DNA from 4 places in the Lelliottia sp. JS-SCA-14 genome. Region 4 is predicted to be linked to each of the others. Evidence: predicted binding sites of a transcription regulator. Region 4 holds the regulator's gene; each other region holds the start of a gene.
The links. Region 4 encodes PurR, which represses purine synthesis genes. Its sites were predicted from a motif close to CANGCAAACGTTTGCNTG; they were not measured.
Positions count from the first base shown of each region.

Region 1: the regulator PurR is predicted to act here: its motif matches at 2,386-2,403, upstream of U9O48_RS00630 (nucleobase:cation symporter-2 family protein).
Region 2: the regulator PurR is predicted to act here: its motif matches at 2,572-2,589, upstream of purH (bifunctional phosphoribosylaminoimidazolecarboxamide formyltransferase/IMP cyclohydrolase).
Region 3: the regulator PurR is predicted to act here: its motif matches at 1,823-1,840, upstream of pyrC (dihydroorotase).

Region 1 is NZ_CP141606.1:135,148-139,454, reverse strand. Features, by position in the region: gene trmH (tRNA (guanosine(18)-2'-O)-methyltransferase TrmH) at 1-266, shown strand, start outside; gene recG (ATP-dependent DNA helicase RecG) at 270-2,351, shown strand; gene U9O48_RS00630 (nucleobase:cation symporter-2 family protein) at 2,455-3,849, shown strand; gene U9O48_RS00625 (AsmA family protein) at 3,967-4,307, shown strand, end outside.
Region 2 is NZ_CP141606.1:284,715-289,021, forward strand. Features, by position in the region: gene purD (phosphoribosylamine--glycine ligase) at 1-860, opposite strand, end outside; gene purH (bifunctional phosphoribosylaminoimidazolecarboxamide formyltransferase/IMP cyclohydrolase) at 875-2,464, opposite strand; rRNA gene U9O48_RS01340 (16S ribosomal RNA) at 3,028-4,307, shown strand, end outside.
Region 3 is NZ_CP141606.1:1,846,120-1,850,426, forward strand. Features, by position in the region: gene bssS (biofilm formation regulator BssS) at 1-119, opposite strand, end outside; gene dinI (DNA damage-inducible protein I) at 391-636, opposite strand; gene pyrC (dihydroorotase) at 711-1,757, opposite strand; gene U9O48_RS08665 (lipoprotein) at 1,898-2,458, opposite strand; gene mdtH (multidrug efflux MFS transporter MdtH) at 2,586-3,794, opposite strand; gene rimJ (ribosomal protein S5-alanine N-acetyltransferase) at 4,084-4,307, shown strand, end outside.
Region 4 is NZ_CP141606.1:2,156,753-2,161,059, forward strand. Features, by position in the region: gene punC (purine nucleoside transporter PunC) at 1-644, opposite strand, end outside; gene punR (DNA-binding transcriptional activator PunR) at 760-1,671, shown strand; gene purR (HTH-type transcriptional repressor PurR) at 1,690-2,715, opposite strand; gene U9O48_RS10130 (YnhF family membrane protein) at 3,012-3,101, shown strand; gene U9O48_RS10135 (MFS transporter) at 3,271-4,307, shown strand, end outside.

The sequences.
Region 1 (4,307 bases), 2.0 Mb from region 4:
TCGGTATGGTGCAGTCGTTGAACGTCTCCGTCGCCTCGGCGCTGATTCTGTATGAAGCCCAGCGCCAGCGCCAAAACGCGGGGATGTACGAGCGTGAAAACAGCATGCTCCCGGAAGACGAGCAGCAGCGCCTGCTGTTTGAAGGCGGTTATCCGGTGCTGGCTCGCGTGGCAAAACAGAAGCAACTCCCTTATCCCCACGTCAACGCGCAGGGCGAAATCGAAGCCGATGCCGCGTGGTGGTCCACCATGCAGTTTGCAGGCTAATCCATGAAAGGCCATCTGCTTGATGCCGTTCCGCTCAGCTCCTTAACGGGCGTGGGCGCAGCGCAAAGCAGCAAGCTGGCGAAGATCGGCCTGCACACCGTGCAAGATTTACTTCTGCACCTCCCTCTGCGCTATGAAGACCGCACACAGCTTTACGCCATCGGCGATTTGCTGCCCGGCATCTACGCCACCGTGGAAGGCGAGGTGCTGAACAGCAGCATCACATTCGGCGGTCGCCGGATGATGACCTGTCAGATCAGCGACGGCTCCGGCATTCTCACCATGCGTTTTTTCAACTTCAACGCAGCGATGAAAAACAGTCTCGCCGCCGGTCGACGCGTGCTGGCCTACGGCGAAGCCAAACGTGGTAAGTACGGCGCGGAGATGATCCACCCGGAATACCGCGTGCAGGGCGATCTGAGTACGCCTGAACTCCAGGAGACGCTGACGCCGGTTTACCCCACGACGGAAGGCATCAAGCAGGCTACGCTGCGCAAGCTGACCGATCAGGCGCTTGAGCTGCTCGATACCTGTGCCATCGCCGAACTGCTGCCGCCTGAGCTGGCGCAGGGCATGATGAGCCTGCCGGAAGCGATCCGCACATTGCACCGCCCACCGCCGTCCTTACAGCTGAGCGATTTAGAGAGCGGTCAACATCCGGCCCAGCGGCGGCTTATCCTTGAAGAATTACTGGCCCATAACCTGAGCATGCTGGCGCTTCGCGCGGGTGCCCAGCGTTTTCATGCCCAACCCCTTCCTGCCCGTGATGATTTAAAAGATAAGCTGCTGGCCTCCCTGCCGTTCAAGCCGACTAACGCCCAGGCGCGAGTCACCGCCGAGATCGAACGCGATATGGCGCTCGACGTGCCGATGATGCGCCTGGTGCAGGGTGATGTCGGTTCCGGTAAAACCCTGGTTGCTGCCCTCGCGGCACTGCGCGCCATCGCAAACGGCAAGCAGGTGGCGCTGATGGCGCCGACTGAACTGCTCGCCGAGCAGCACGCCAACAACTTCCGCAACTGGTTTGCGCCTCTGGGTGTCGAGGTCGGCTGGCTGGTCGGGAAGCAAAAAGGCAAAGCGCGTCTTGCGCAGCAGGAAGCGATCGCCAGCGGTCAGGTGCAGATGATTGTCGGCACCCACGCCATATTCCAGGAACAGGTGCAGTTTAACGGCCTTGCGCTGGTGATCATCGACGAACAGCACCGCTTTGGCGTGCATCAGCGTCTGGCGCTGTGGGAGAAAGGGCTGCAGCAGGGCTTCCATCCGCATCAGCTGATCATGACCGCGACCCCGATTCCGCGCACCCTGGCGATGACCGCCTATGCCGATCTGGATACCTCGACCATCGACGAACTGCCGCCAGGCCGTACACCGGTCACCACTGTGGCGATTCCGGATACCCGTCGCAGTGAGATTATCGAGCGCGTGCGCAACGCCTGTACGCACGAAGGCCGTCAGGCGTACTGGGTGTGTACCTTGATTGAAGAGTCCGACCTGCTGGAAGCCCAGGCGGCAGAGGCCACGTGGGAAGAGCTCAAGCTGGCGCTACCCGAGCTGAACGTCGGGCTGGTGCATGGCCGCATGAAGCCTGCTGAGAAACAGGCCGTGATGCAGGCATTCAAGCAGGGCGAGCTGCATTTGCTGATCGCCACGACGGTCATCGAAGTGGGCGTAGATGTGCCTAATGCCAGCCTGATGATTATCGAAAACCCGGAGCGACTGGGTCTTGCGCAACTCCACCAGCTGCGTGGCCGCGTCGGACGTGGTGCGGTGGCGTCCCACTGCGTATTGCTCTTCAAATCCCCGCTTTCCAAAACGGCGCAAATGCGACTGCAAGTCTTGCGCGACAGCAACGACGGCTTTGTCATTGCGCAAAAAGATCTCGAGATCCGCGGTCCCGGCGAACTGTTAGGCACGCGCCAGACCGGCAACGCCGAATTCAAAGTCGCGGATCTGCTGCGTGACCAGGCGATGATCCCCGAAGTTCAGCGCCTTGCGCGTTACATTCACGAGCGCCATTCCGCGCAGGCAGCCGCATTGATCGAGCGCTGGATGCCGGAAACCGAGCGTTATTCCAACGCCTGATAAACACTGCCAGAAACAGTTTGTATAATTTATAAATGCAATCGTTTGCTTTTACCATCCGGTCAGCTAAAATGCCCGCTTTTCCACCGTGGGATTGCCGCCGATGTCCGTTAACGCCGTAGAGTCTCCTGATGCGCAACCGATTGCGCCGACTCAGCATAATAGTGAATTAATCTACCGTCTTGAAGATCGCCCACCGCTGGCGCAAACCCTGTTTGCCGCATGTCAGCACTTACTCGCGATGTTCGTGGCGGTTATTACGCCTGCCCTGCTGATCTGCCAGGCGCTCGGTTTACCGGCTCAGGACACACAGCACATCATCAGCATGTCCCTGTTCGCCTCTGGCGTTGCCTCCATTATCCAGATTAAAGCCTGGGGTCCGGTCGGTTCAGGTTTACTGTCGATTCAGGGCACCAGCTTTAACTTCGTTGCGCCGCTGATCATGGGCGGCACCGCGCTGAAAACCGGCGGCGCAGATGTACCAACGATGATGGCCGCCCTGTTTGGCACATTGATGCTGGCCAGCTGCACGGAAATGGTCATCTCCCGCGTTCTGCACCTGGCGCGCCGCGTGATTACTCCGCTGGTCTCCGGCGTGGTGGTGATGATTATCGGCCTGTCGCTGATTCAGGTCGGCCTGACGTCCATCGGCGGCGGCTATGCGGCGATGAGCGACCATACCTTCGGCGCACCGAAAAACCTGCTGCTGGCGGGCGTGGTGCTGGCGATTATTATCCTGCTTAACCGTCAGCGTAACCCGTACCTGCGCGTCGCCTCGCTGGTGATTGCCATGGCCGCCGGGTATCTGATGGCGTGGGCGCTCGGCATGCTGCCGGAAAACACCGCGCCGACCAACAGCCCGCTAATCATGGTCCCGACGCCGCTGTATTACGGCTTAGGCATCGACTGGAACCTGCTCCTGCCGCTGATGCTGGTGTTCATGATCACCTCCCTGGAAACCATCGGCGACATCACCGCGACGTCTGACGTCTCCGAGCAGCCGGTCTCTGGCCCGCTGTACATGAAGCGTCTGAAAGGCGGCGTGCTGGCGAACGGCCTGAACTCCTTTGTCTCCGCCGTGTTCAACACCTTCCCGAACTCCTGCTTCGGCCAGAACAACGGCGTGATCCAGTTGACCGGCGTCGCCAGCCGCTACGTAGGCTTCGTCGTCGCGTTGATGCTGATCGTGCTCGGCCTGTTCCCGGCGGTGAGTGGCTTTGTGCAGCACATTCCGGAACCGGTTCTGGGCGGCGCAACGCTGGTGATGTTCGGGACGATTGCGGCATCTGGCGTGCGCATCGTGTCGCGCGAGCCGCTGAACCGTCGTGCGATCATGATTATCGCGCTGTCTCTGGCCGTCGGCCTGGGCGTGTCTCAGCAGCCGCTGATCCTGCAGTTCGCCCCTGACTGGGTGAAAAACCTGCTCTCCTCCGGCATCGCCGCGGGCGGTATCACTGCGATTGTACTGAACCTCGTCTTCCCGCCTGAAAAGAACTGATCCCCGTCACGGCAGGCCTCGCGCCTGCCGTGAAACCGAATTACACCATTCCTGCCTTGAGGATTGCGCATAAATCGTGCATAACTCCTCTATGTGCGTTTGACGGGATGGAAGACCATGAAATTTATTGGAAAGCTGCTGATCTGGATTTTGATTGCGGTGCTGATCGCAATCCTGGCACTGTATATCCTCGTGCAGACCCGCTGGGGCGCGTCGCAGGTAAGCAGCTGGATCACGGTGAATACCGACTACGAACTCAACTTCGACCTGATGGATCACCGCTTTTCCTCCCCGTCGCACATCATCCTCGAGAACGTCACTTTTGGCCGGGATGGCAAACCCGCCACGCTGGTCGCGAAGAAAGTCGATATTGGCCTGAGCAGCCGACAAATCACCGATCCGCTGCACATGGACACCATCACCCTGCACGACGGTACGTTAAATCTCTCCCCGCAGAC
Region 2 (4,307 bases), 1.9 Mb from region 4:
AACTCGATGACCTTCGGGTTGCCCTGCTTGTCGATCATCAGCCCCGCATACAGGAAGCCGGTGTAGGTGTTGCCTTCTGCCGCCATGCCTTTCACGGTAGGCCAGATGATGCGATCCATCGTGCGCTGGTGGACTTCGTCAGTCACCACTGGCGCAGGGGAGTAAGCTCCCATGCCGCCGGTGTTTGGACCGGTATCGCCGTTGCCTACACGCTTATGATCCTGGCTGGTGGCCATCGGCAGAACATGTTCGCCATCGACCATCACGATAAAGCTCGCCTCTTCGCCGTCGAGGAACTCTTCGATGACGATGCGATGGCCCGCGTCGCCAAAGGCGTTACCTGCCAGCATATCCTGGACGGCGGCTTCGGCCTCTTCGAGAGTCATCGCCACGATCACGCCTTTACCGGCGGCCAGACCGTCGGCCTTGATCACAATCGGCGCGCCTTTCTCACGCAGATACGCAAGAGCAGGTTCTACTTCGGTGAAGTTCTGGTATTCGCCGGTCGGGATTTTGTGGCGCGCGAGGAAATCTTTGGTGAAGGCTTTGGAGCCTTCGAGCTGCGCCGCGCCTTCCGTTGGGCCGAAGATTTTCAGACCGGCGGCGCGGAACGCATCCACCACGCCAATGACCAGCGGCGCTTCCGGGCCGACGATAGTCAGATCGATGTTCTCGTTCTGGGCAAAGCTCAGCAGCGCCGGGATATCGGTCACGCCGATCGCGACGTTCTGCAGAGCGGGCTCCAGTGCGGTACCGGCGTTGCCCGGCGCTACGAAGACGGTCTGAACCAGCGGCGATTGTGCCGCTTTCCATGCCAGGGCGTGCTCGCGGCCGCCGTTACCAATCACTAATACTTTCATTCTTTGCTCCGGGATTAATGGCGGAAGTGACGCATGTCGGTGAAGATCATCGCGATGCCGTGTTCGTCGGCAGCAGCAATCACTTCGTCATCGCGGATTGAACCGCCCGGTTGAATCACACAGGTGACGCCAACCGCTGCTGCGGCATCAATACCGTCGCGGAACGGGAAGAAGGCGTCAGAGGCCATCGCGGAACCTTTCACTTCCAGCCCTTCATCGCCTGCTTTAATCCCGGCGATTTTCGCGGAGTAGACGCGGCTCATCTGGCCCGCACCTATGCCGATGGTCATGTTCTCTTTGGAATAGACAATGGCGTTGGATTTAACGAATTTCGCCACTTTCCAGCAGAACAGCGCGTCACGCAGTTCCTGCTCGGTCGGCTGGCGTTTGCTGACCACGCGCAGATCGCCTGCGGTGACCATCCCCAGATCACGGTCCTGAACCAGCAGACCACCGTTAACACGTTTGAAATCGAGACCCGAAACGCGCTCAGCCCACTGACCGCATACCAGCACGCGGACGTTCTGCTTGGCGGCGGTGATCTTCAGGGCTTCTTCTGTGGCGGAAGGGGCAATAATCACTTCGACAAACTGGCGGGAGATAATCGCCTGCGCCGTTTCGGCATCCAGTTCACGGTTGAACGCAATGATGCCGCCGAACGCGGAGGTCGGGTCGGTTTTGTACGCGCGGTTGTAAGCTTCCAGAATAGAGCTGCTCACCGCAACGCCACATGGGTTCGCGTGTTTGACGATCACACAGGCTGGCTCGCTGAACTCTTTCACGCACTCCAGCGCCGCGTCGGTATCAGCGATGTTGTTATAGGAGAGCGCTTTGCCCTGAACCTGTTGGGCGGTGGCAACGGAAGCTTCTTTGATCTCTTCTTCTATATAGAAGGCGGCGTTCTGATGGCTGTTCTCGCCGTAACGCATATCCTGCTTCTTGATGAAGTTCAGGTTCAGGGTGCGCGGGAAGCGGCCGGAAGGCTCTTTGCTCTCGCCGTGATAGGCAGGGACGAGGCTGCCGAAGTAGTTGGCGATCATGCTGTCGTAAGCGGCGGTGTGTTCGAAGGCTTTAATCGCGAGGTCGAAACGGGTTTCAAGCAGAAGCGAACCGTCGTTGGCGTCCATTTCTTTAATGATAGTGTCGTAGTCGCTGCTCTTGACCACGATAGCCACATCTTTATGGTTCTTCGCGGCGGAGCGCACCATGGTCGGGCCGCCGATGTCGATGTTCTCAACCGCATCTTCCAGAGAGCAGTTTTCGCGGGCCACGGTCTGCGCGAACGGATAGAGGTTAACCACCACCATATCGATCGGCGCGATGTTGTGCTGTTCCATGATGCCGTCATCCTGACCGCGACGGCCCAGAATGCCGCCGTGCACTTTTGGATGCAGGGTCTTTACACGTCCATCCATCATTTCCGGGAAACCGGTGTAATCGGACACTTCGGTTACCGGCAGACCTTTATCTGCTAACAGGCGAGCGGTACCGCCGGTGGACAGCAGCTCTACACCGCGTGCAGAAAGTGCCTGAGCGAATTCGACGATACCGGCTTTATCAGAAACACTGAGCAGAGCGCGGCGGACTGGACGACGTTGTTGCATGGTAAATCCCCTGGATTTCACGATTACAGAGAGCGTTAGATGAATTTTCCTGTGAAAAACTCATCTAACACACCTGACGGGGCATCCTTGCATGGCGCGTGCATTTTAACGAAAACGTTTGCGCATCGCTCGTTAATTTTCAAATTTTCGTCGTGTTGTGGATAAGTCTGTGTGCAAAAGGGTATAAGGCGGGGTTTTGCTGTGGAATGCAGCAGTCAGTCATTTTTCTGTCATTTAGCGGTTGCGGCCTGACGAGAACTCCCTATAATGCGCCTCCATCGACACGGCAGATGTGAATCACTTCACACTAACCACCGGGTCGGTTGAAGAGAAAAAATCCTGAGATTCAGGGTTGACTCTGAAAGAGGAAAGCGTAATATACGCCACCTCGCAACGGTGAGCGAAAGCCGCGTTGCACTGCTCTTTAACAATTTATCAGACAATCTGTGTGGGCACTCAAAGTGACATGGATTCTAAACGTCGCAAGACGCTAAATGAATACCAAAGTCTCTGAGTGAACATACGTAATTCATTACGAAGTTTAATTCACGAGCATCAAACTTAAATTGAAGAGTTTGATCATGGCTCAGATTGAACGCTGGCGGCAGGCCTAACACATGCAAGTCGAGCGGTAGCACAGAGAGCTTGCTCTCGGGTGACGAGCGGCGGACGGGTGAGTAATGTCTGGGAAACTGCCTGATGGAGGGGGATAACTACTGGAAACGGTAGCTAATACCGCATAACGTCGCAAGACCAAAGAGGGGGACCTTCGGGCCTCTTGCCATCAGATGTGCCCAGATGGGATTAGCTAGTAGGTGGGGTAATGGCTCACCTAGGCGACGATCCCTAGCTGGTCTGAGAGGATGACCAGCCACACTGGAACTGAGACACGGTCCAGACTCCTACGGGAGGCAGCAGTGGGGAATATTGCACAATGGGCGCAAGCCTGATGCAGCCATGCCGCGTGTATGAAGAAGGCCTTCGGGTTGTAAAGTACTTTCAGCGAGGAGGAAGGCATTGTGGTTAATAACCACAGTGATTGACGTTACTCGCAGAAGAAGCACCGGCTAACTCCGTGCCAGCAGCCGCGGTAATACGGAGGGTGCAAGCGTTAATCGGAATTACTGGGCGTAAAGCGCACGCAGGCGGTCTGTCAAGTCGGATGTGAAATCCCCGGGCTCAACCTGGGAACTGCATTCGAAACTGGCAGGCTAGAGTCTTGTAGAGGGGGGTAGAATTCCAGGTGTAGCGGTGAAATGCGTAGAGATCTGGAGGAATACCGGTGGCGAAGGCGGCCCCCTGGACAAAGACTGACGCTCAGGTGCGAAAGCGTGGGGAGCAAACAGGATTAGATACCCTGGTAGTCCACGCCGTAAACGATGTCGACTTGGAGGTTGTTCCCTTGAGGAGTGGCTTCCGGAGCTAACGCGTTAAGTCGACCGCCTGGGGAGTACGGCCGCAAGGTTAAAACTCAAATGAATTGACGGGGGCCCGCACAAGCGGTGGAGCATGTGGTTTAATTCGATGCAACGCGAAGAACCTTACCTACTCTTGACATCCACGGAATTTAGCAGAGATGCTTTAGTGCCTTCGGGAACCGTGAGACAGGTGCTGCATGGCTGTCGTCAGCTCGTGTTGTGAAATGTTGGGTTAAGTCCCGCAACGAGCGCAACCCTTATCCTTTGTTGCCAGCGGTTCGGCCGGGAACTCAAAGGAGACTGCCAGTGATAAACTGGAGGAAGGTGGGGATGACGTCAAGTCATCATGGCCCTTACGAGTAGGGCTACACACGTGCTACAATGGCGCATACAAAGAGAAGCGACCTCGCGAGAGCAAGCGGACC
Region 3 (4,307 bases), 310 kb from region 4:
CTAGGCTGATTCGGGGTCTGGTAGTGCAAACGCAGCATCAGTGCATCGTAGCTGTCTACGGTACTGATATCCCATCCGACAAGAGGATGGGTCTGGATGACTTCATTATTCTTTTCCATCATAACCCCCGTAATACGTGTTAGAAGACAACGACTGTGAGGTTCAATGCGTGTTTTTCTGAAGCAACTTCAGTATATCAATAAATAAGGGATATGCAGGGGAAAATAAACAGGCAGCAACACATTTTTCTGCTTTTTAGGATTGTTTGAACAATAAAACGCCATCTTATTCACGTTTTTTTAAGAAGATACGCAATTAATTTGAACTTATTTTAAAAGCATAAAAAAAGCCGGGGCGACCCGGCAAAAAAAGACAATGAGGGAGAAATAATTATTCGGTGATGAACCAGTCGTCGGCGCTTTCCCAGGTTTCCTGCAGGATTTCGCTGATGCGATCTTTATCATCTTTCGCCCCGCCGAGAACGGAGAGATTGTTGGCAGTGGCGTAACGCACGGTGACGTTCCCGTTTTGATCGGGGAATGTCTCGTTGATGCGACGGGAGAGTTCTCCGGCCAGCGCATCCAGCGCGCCAGCAGGCAAAGCGGTGGTTTTGGCGATAGTGACTTCAATACGCATAATGGCCCCCTGTGTAATATACTGTGTATTTATACAGGCATCATCTCGAACTTACAACAGGGGGCGACAAAAAATTACTGTTTAACCGTCCAGTTAACGGTTTCACCGGCCAGGAACGGGATCAGGGTGTCGTCCGTCAGGGCGATAGCATCGACGACCTGGCTCTGTTTGCGCTCCAGTTCGATAAAGCTTTCATTCACCGGCAGACCGTAGAAGCGCGGGCCATTCAGGGAACAGAAGGCTTCGAAGTGTTCCAGCGCCCCCATCTCTTCAAATACCGTGGCGTAGCTGGCGAGCGCGGTTGGGGCGTTGAAGCAGCCTGCGCAGCCGCAGCTGGCTTCTTTGCGGTGGCGTGCGTGTGGGGCGGAGTCGGTTCCGAGGAAGGCGCGAGTAAAGCCGCTGGCCACCAGTTCACGCAGCGCCTGCTGGTGGATATTGCGCTTGAGGATCGGCAGGCAGTACAGGTGAGGGCGCACGCCGCCGACCAGCATGTGGTTGCGGTTGAACATCAGATGCTGGGGGGTAATGGTCGCGGCGAGCAGCTCGTTGCCGTCGCGCACGTACTCTGCGGCATCTTTGGTGGTGATGTGCTCGAATACCACTTTCAGCCCCTGCAGACGCTGGCGCAGCGGCTCCATGACGGTCTCAATGAAACGCGCTTCGCGGTCAAAAATATCAATGTCCGGGTGTGTCACTTCGCCGTGGATCAGCAGCGGCATACCCAGTTTTTCCATGCGTTCCAGCACCGGCATAATCGCATCGGTGCTGGTGACGCCGTGGCTGGAGTTGGTGGTGGCGTTGGCCGGATAGAGTTTGGCGGCGGTAAACACGCCTTCGTTAAAGCCGCGTTCGACCTCGTTCGGATCGAGGGAGTCGGTCAGATAGCAGGTCATCAGCGGAGTAAAATCATGGCCTGCCGGAACGGCGTCGAGAATGCGCTGGCGATAGGCAATCGCGGCATCCACGGTGGTGACTGGCGGAACCAGGTTAGGCATGACAATCGCGCGGCCATAGATTTCGCTGGTGTAAGGGACAACGGTTTTCAGCATGTCGCCATCGCGCAGATGGATATGCCAGTCGTCAGGGCGGCGGATTTTCAGAACCTGGGGATGTGCAGTCATTGATATGCTCCGGCTTATCAGGAATCAGTCATAAGGATGGCTGTTTTTGCCGGACACAAATCATAGGGGGAAACGTTTTCGTTTGCACTCATTTCCGTTAAATAGGTGTGTAAAAAAGGGCGCCAGCGGCGCCCTCAGGGTTAATCCGTAAACGGAATAATAATTTCACCCGGTTTCACTTCGATACCTTTGGCATATTTCTTCGCCAGGGCCTCGCCTTTGCTTCGGTCTTCGCTCAGCACATATGCCGGCTGCTGGTTGAAATAGTTCCGCAGGGACTGGTTCAGATACGGCATCAGCGTTTGCAGCACCGGTTTCATTTTCTCCGGCGTCACTTCCGCGTCGACGATCTCCATCTCCTGCAGGTAGATCGCGCCTTTCTCTTTGTTGAACACCGGCAGCGCTTTCAGCTTCAGTTTGATGTTCGCTTTCTGACTGCCAAACAGGGAGTTCATATCCAGTTTGGCATCACCGGAGAGGGTGACTTTGTTCGGCTCCTCGCGGCCAATCTGGCTGACGAGGTGGTTCAGTACGATATGGGCATCGGCAACGCCGGGCACGCCGATATCCTTCGAAAAGTTATTGTGTTTTTCCAGCGCCTGGTTGATTTCCTGCTCACTGACGCTGTAGTGCGTAAGCTGGTTACAACCGACCAGCAGGCCGCTGACAACGAACGCAGCAGCAATAACGATCTTTTTCATGGGGTTCCTCAACATGATGTCGGCGCTTCTGTCCTGACGCCTCAGTATGTCAGGGGGGTATACCAGTTACCAGCAGAAAAACCTGATAATCAGGGGGGAAAGAGTCCCATTCGCCCGAAATGTCTCTTTATGCGCCCGGCTCCAGCATCCCGCTGGTGCTGCGTTTCGGACTGAATTGCCACCACAGGGCTATGAGGGTGATAAAGCCCACCACGCCGAGCATCATCCACGGCAGTTCTGGCTGATTCAGCGCTTTGCCCGCATCAAACAGCCAGCCGCCACCGGCGTATCCCAGCGCGCCGCCAAAGGCCAGACCCAGACGGCTAAAGCCCATATAGCTGCCGCGAGCGCGCGGATCGGCAAGCCCGGCGCTGAGGGTTTCACGCGCTGGTTCAGCGATGATCGACCCAATATAGAAAGTGCAGATCAGGATGAAGAGCTGCTGCAGGGTGCCGACTAATCCGATCGGCATCATGCTCAGGGTCATCAGCAGCAGGCCCGCCATCAGGCGATGTTCCAGACGAAAACGTTTTTCGCTCCAGCGCGCGATAGGGTAGAGCAGCGTCAGCGACAGACAGGCTTCAATGGCGTACATCCATTTGACGGCCGCAGGCGATCCCGCGATGTCGTTGACCATAATCGGCAGCATCAGCATGACCTGCACGGCCAGCATGTAATACCCGGTCAGCGTCAGGACGTAGGTGACGAAGCGTTTATCGGCCAGCACGCGACCCAGACCTTCGCGGACGGGGGCTTTCACCGTCGAGAGCTTCCAGGCCGGCAGCAGCCAGGCGTTAAACCCGGCGCACAGAATAAACAGGACCGCGCCGGTGGCGCACACCAGGCGGAAGTCATATTGCAGCAGCCAGCTGCCGAGCAGCGCGCCGACGACCGCCCCGGCGCTGTCCTGCATCATCAGCAGGGAGAAAAAACGACCGCGATGCTGCGGGCGAATCAGTTTGACGACCAGCGCGGTGCGCGGCGGGTCAAACAGCGTGCCGCCAATCCCGGAGAGGAAGCAGGAGAACCACAGAAGCCACGGGTCGTGCGCAATGCCCATGGTGGCAAAGCCTGCCGCGCGCAGCAGCATGCCGGTGACAATCATCGGTTTTGCGCCAAAGCGGTCGGCAATCGCCCCACCAAACACGCCCAGCCCCTGCTGAACAAACTGACGCAAACCTAACGCAATGCCGACCATTAATGCCGCCCAGCCCATTTGATCGACAAAGCGAATGGAGATCAGGGGGAACACGACAAAAAAGCCGAGCACGACCAGCATGTTATCGACCAGCAGGAAATATTTACCCAGGCTCCGGGCCTGTGATACGCGGGACATCTTCTCTCCAGAGGGGAAATACACATCACCTTTCAGGCTGCCCAAAAGGGAGTCTGAAGGCTTAGGTGTATATAAAGGTGAGCACGCTAATATTCTGCGGGGTTAGCGTCTGTTTTCCCACCCATCCAGCGACAATATTTTTTTATCAAAAGAGTGGTTTGATTCAGCTTTTTAATCGAATTTTGTGAATTCTGTGAAAAAGGGTATGTCACTGTTTTCACAGAAAGCACCGGCGCAGGTATAGTAAAGCTAACAGCTAGAGCAGAAGTGACGGAAAGGAGTGGTATCGATGTTTGGCTATCGCAGTAATGTGCCAAAAGTGCGCCTGACAACAGACAGACTGGTCGTTCGTCTGGTGCATGAGCGTGATGCCTGGCGTCTGGCGGATTATTACGCCGAGAATCGCCAGTTTTTAAAGCCCTGGGAACCCGTTCGGGATGAAAGCCACTGCTATCCCTCTGGCTGGCAGGCTCGCCTGGGAATGATTGCTGAATTTCATAAGCAGGGCAGCGC
Region 4 (4,307 bases):
GCGGCGTAGACCAGCACGTTGCCGCGATAGGCGCGGGAGCGCAGCAGGGAGAGGAAGGTGACGCGATTATCCGTCGTTTCAGCAGGTTTGGATGACGCCGGTTTCAGCGCGAAGGCCGGTAACATCAGCACCAGAGTGATGATAAACAGGGTGGCGAAGATCGCCTGCCAGTCAAAATGCACCAGGATCCAGCTGCCGAGCAGCGGGGCCAGGGCCGGAGAAAGACCGACCAGCGGCATGATGGTGGCAAAAATACGGTTCACGCGTGACGCGGGGTAGTAGTCCGTGACCAGCGCCTGCCAGGTCACCGCCGCGGCACACACGCCGAATGCCTGAATGAAACGCAACACTAAAAGCCAGGTCGCATCGCGCACCCAGAGCATGCCCAGACAGCCGACGGCAAAAATCGCCAGACCTAAGAGTAAAATCGGTTTACGACCGTAGCGGTCGGAGAGTGGTCCCCACAGCAGCTGCGCGAAGGCAAAACCGGCGAGGAACAGGCTCAGGCTGGCGCTGATGGCGGCGGCAGGGGTCTGTAAATCCGCCTGCATCGCGGCAAACGCGGGCAGGTACATGTCGGTGGCCAGGAAGCCCAGCACGCTTAAGCCGCCGAGCCAGACCAGGAATCCTTTGTTGGGTTGCATTGTTTTTATTTCCTAAAGAGGGCAGGTATTCACTGGCGCAGAGTGTAGGGAGTGCAAACTGCCTTGTGAAACGCTAATATTTGGTGGTTGCATTCAAAAATTTTGCAGGCAAAAAATGTGGTCTGAATATTCCTTAGAAGTGGTTGATGCGGTTGCGCGTAACGGCAGCTTTAGCGGCGCGGCCCAGGAACTGCACCGCGTTCCGTCTGCGGTGAGCTATACCGTGCGTCAGCTTGAAGAGTGGCTGGCGGTTCCGCTGTTTGAGCGCCGCCACCGCGACGTCGTCCTGACGCCTGCGGGCGTCTGGTTTTTGAAAGAAGGGCGATCTGTTATCAAAAAAATGATGATCACCCGCGAGCAGTGTCAGCAGATTGCCAACGGCTGGCGCGGCCATCTTGCCATTGCAGTCGATAACATCGTCAAACCGGAGCGCACCCGCCAGATGGTGGTCGATTTTTATCGCCACTTCTCGGACGTGGAGCTGCGCGTCTCCCAGGAGGTGTTCAACGGCGTGTGGGATGCGCTCTCTGACGGCAGGGTGGAGATGGCGATCGGTGCCACGCAGGCGATCCCGGTGGGCGGACGCTATGCCTTTCGCGATATGGGAGCCCTGAGCTGGACCTGCGTCGTGGCGCGCGATCATCCCCTCGCCGCCATTGAAGGTCCGCTGAGCGATGACACGTTGCGCAACTGGCCGTCGCTGGTGCTGGAAGACACGTCCCGCTCGCTGCCAAAACGCATCACCTGGCTGCTGGATAACCAGCGGCGGGTGGTGGCCCCAGACTGGGAAACCTCGGCGACCTGTCTTTCCGCAGGGCTGTGCGTCGGCATGGTGCCGGTGCATTTTGCGCGCCCGCGCATCGATCGCGGTGAGTGGGTGGCATTAACGCTGGAAAACCCGTTCCCGGATGCGGCCTGTTGCCTGACCTGGCAGCAAAACGATATGTCACCGGCGCTGGCGTGGCTGCTGGAGTATCTGGGGGATAGCGAAACGCTGAACAGAGAGTGGCTGAAGGAGCCGGAATAACCGGCCCCTCAGAGATGATTAACGGCGGTAATCGCGGAACGGACCGTCGGCGACGGAGCGGCGTTCAATCAGGCGCGGGTGGACTTCAATCGACTGCGACTCTTCACGTTTGCTGACGATGCGGTCCATCAGCATGTTGAAGGCCGTTTCACCCAGCGAGTCTTTCGGCTGGTGAATGGTCGTCAGCGCCGGGGTGAAGTAGCGGGCGTTGCGCACGTTATCGTACCCGATCACAGAAATGTCCTGCGGGACGCGCAAACCGAGTTCGTCGGCTGCGCAAAGGGCGCCCATCGCCATAATATCACCGCCGATAAAGACCGCGGTCGGACGATGTGACTGGGAGACAATCTGCTGCATGGCGCGATAGCCGGACTCAGGCTCGAAGTCGCCCTGCACGATCCAGTTTTCCGGCACCGTGATCAGCGCTTCTTCCATCGCTTTCATGAAGCCAGCCAGACGGCCTGCGCCGGTGTTGCGCTCCAGCGGACCCGGGATCACGCCGATTTCGCGGTGACCGCGTTCAATCAGGTAACGGCCCGCCATGTAGCCGCCTTCAAAGGCGTTGTCGTTCACGGAGTCGGTGAAATCGGCGCGGGTATCGCCCCAGTCCATCACCACCATCGGGATGTGACGATACTCTTCCAGCATCGAGAGCACGGATTCCGGGTATTCAGAACACATCACCAGCAGGCCATCGACGCGCTTTTGCGCCATCATTGACAGGTAAGCGCGCTGCTTTTCCTGGCTGTTCCAGGCGTTGCCGAGAATCAGGGTGTAGCCCTTCTGGAAGCAGTTTTTCTCAACGGCTTCGATGATCTCCGCGAAATAGGCGGCTTCGCTGCTGGTCGCCAGCAGGCCGATCGATTTGGTGTGATTCACTTTCAGGCTGCGCGCCACGGCACTCGGAGAGTAGTGCAGCTCTTTGATGGCAGCCCATACGGCGTTGCGCGTCTCTTCCGCAACAAAACGCGTTTTGTTAATTACATGTGATACGGTTGTAGTGGAAACGTTTGCGCGTTTCGCCACATCTTTAATTGTTGCCATTACATGTCACTCCAGACCATATCTTAAACTCCTGAAATACTTAAAGGTAAACGTTTGCCTTCTCTCACCCTTATCTCGCAATGTGAATTGCGATACGCCGGGAAAACGACTCAGAACGTCAGGAGGGGGTCAGTGGCCGGTACGCTTATAAATTTAGCGTGGAATTTTGTCTTATCTTGATGAAAAGGGGAAGAGCAAAAACGGTTATCAGTCTAAATCCAGGAAGATTTTTGGGGGAAACTGTGTAAAAATGAGCAAGCTCACTTTTCGTAAGGTGATTAAAAGGAGAAAAATTGATGAGTACCGATCTGAAGTTTTCGCTGACCACGACCGTTATTGTGCTGGCTTTGATTGTTGCAGCAGGTCTGACCGCAGCCCTGCACTGATTTAAGCGGGGGAGAGTTCTCTCCCTCGTCTCCTCTCCCTGATTGTTACCCATCCTGCAAAAATCTTTTGCTAATTTGTTAACTTCTCATTTTTTGTGATTGATGTCATGCTTTTGCCATCTTAGTCCTGTGTCGCGCGATGACGACGACACGGCATCCGGAGTTAACAATGAAAATCAATTTTCCCCTGCTGGCCCTGGCGATTGGCGCTTTTGGCATCGGCACCACCGAGTTTTCCCCGATGGGGCTGCTGCCCGTCATTGCTAAAGGTGTGGATGTCTCCATTCCGGCGGCGGGGATGCTCATCAGCGCCTATGCGATTGGGGTGATGATCGGTGCGCCGCTCATGACGCTGCTGCTCTCCCATCGTGCCCGCCGCAATGCGCTGATCTTCCTGATGGCGATTTTTACCCTTGGCAACGTGCTGTCGGCGATTGCGCCGGATTACACGACGCTGCTGCTGTCGCGCATTCTGACCAGCCTGAACCACGGCGCGTTCTTTGGCTTAGGGTCGGTAGTAGCCGCGAGCGTGGTGCCAAAACATAAGCAGGCGAGCGCGGTGGCGACGATGTTTATGGGCCTGACCATCGCCAACATTGGCGGCGTTCCGGCGGCGACCTGGCTCGGTGAAGTCATCGGCTGGCGGATGTCGTTCCTGGCCACCGCCGGGCTGGGCGTGGTGGCGATGCTCGCGCTGTTCTTCTCCCTGCCGAAAGGCGAGGCGGGTGAGCGCCCGGACGTGCGTAAAGAGCTGTCAGTGCTGGTGCGCCCGCAGGTGCTGTCTGCCCTGTTAACGACGGTGCTCGGCGCAGGTGCGATGTTCACGCTCTACACCTATATCTCTCCCGTGCTGCATGACATCACCCACGCCACGCCGCTGTTTGTGACGGCGATGCTGGTCCTGATCGGCGTGGGCTTCTCACTCGGGAACTATCTCGGCGGCAAGCTGGCGGATCGCTCGGTCACCGGTACGCTGAAAGGCTTCTTAACCCTGCTGATTGTAATTATGCTCGCCATTCCCTGGCTGGCGCGTAACGAATTCGGTGCGGCCATTGCGATGGTGGTGTGGGGCGCGGCGACCTTTGCGGTGGTTCCGCCGTTGCAGATGCGCGTGATGCGTGTGGCACACGAAGCGCCGGGTCTGTCGTCGTCCGTGAATATCGGCGCGTTTAATCTCGGTAATGCGCTCGGCGCGGCAGCGGGTGG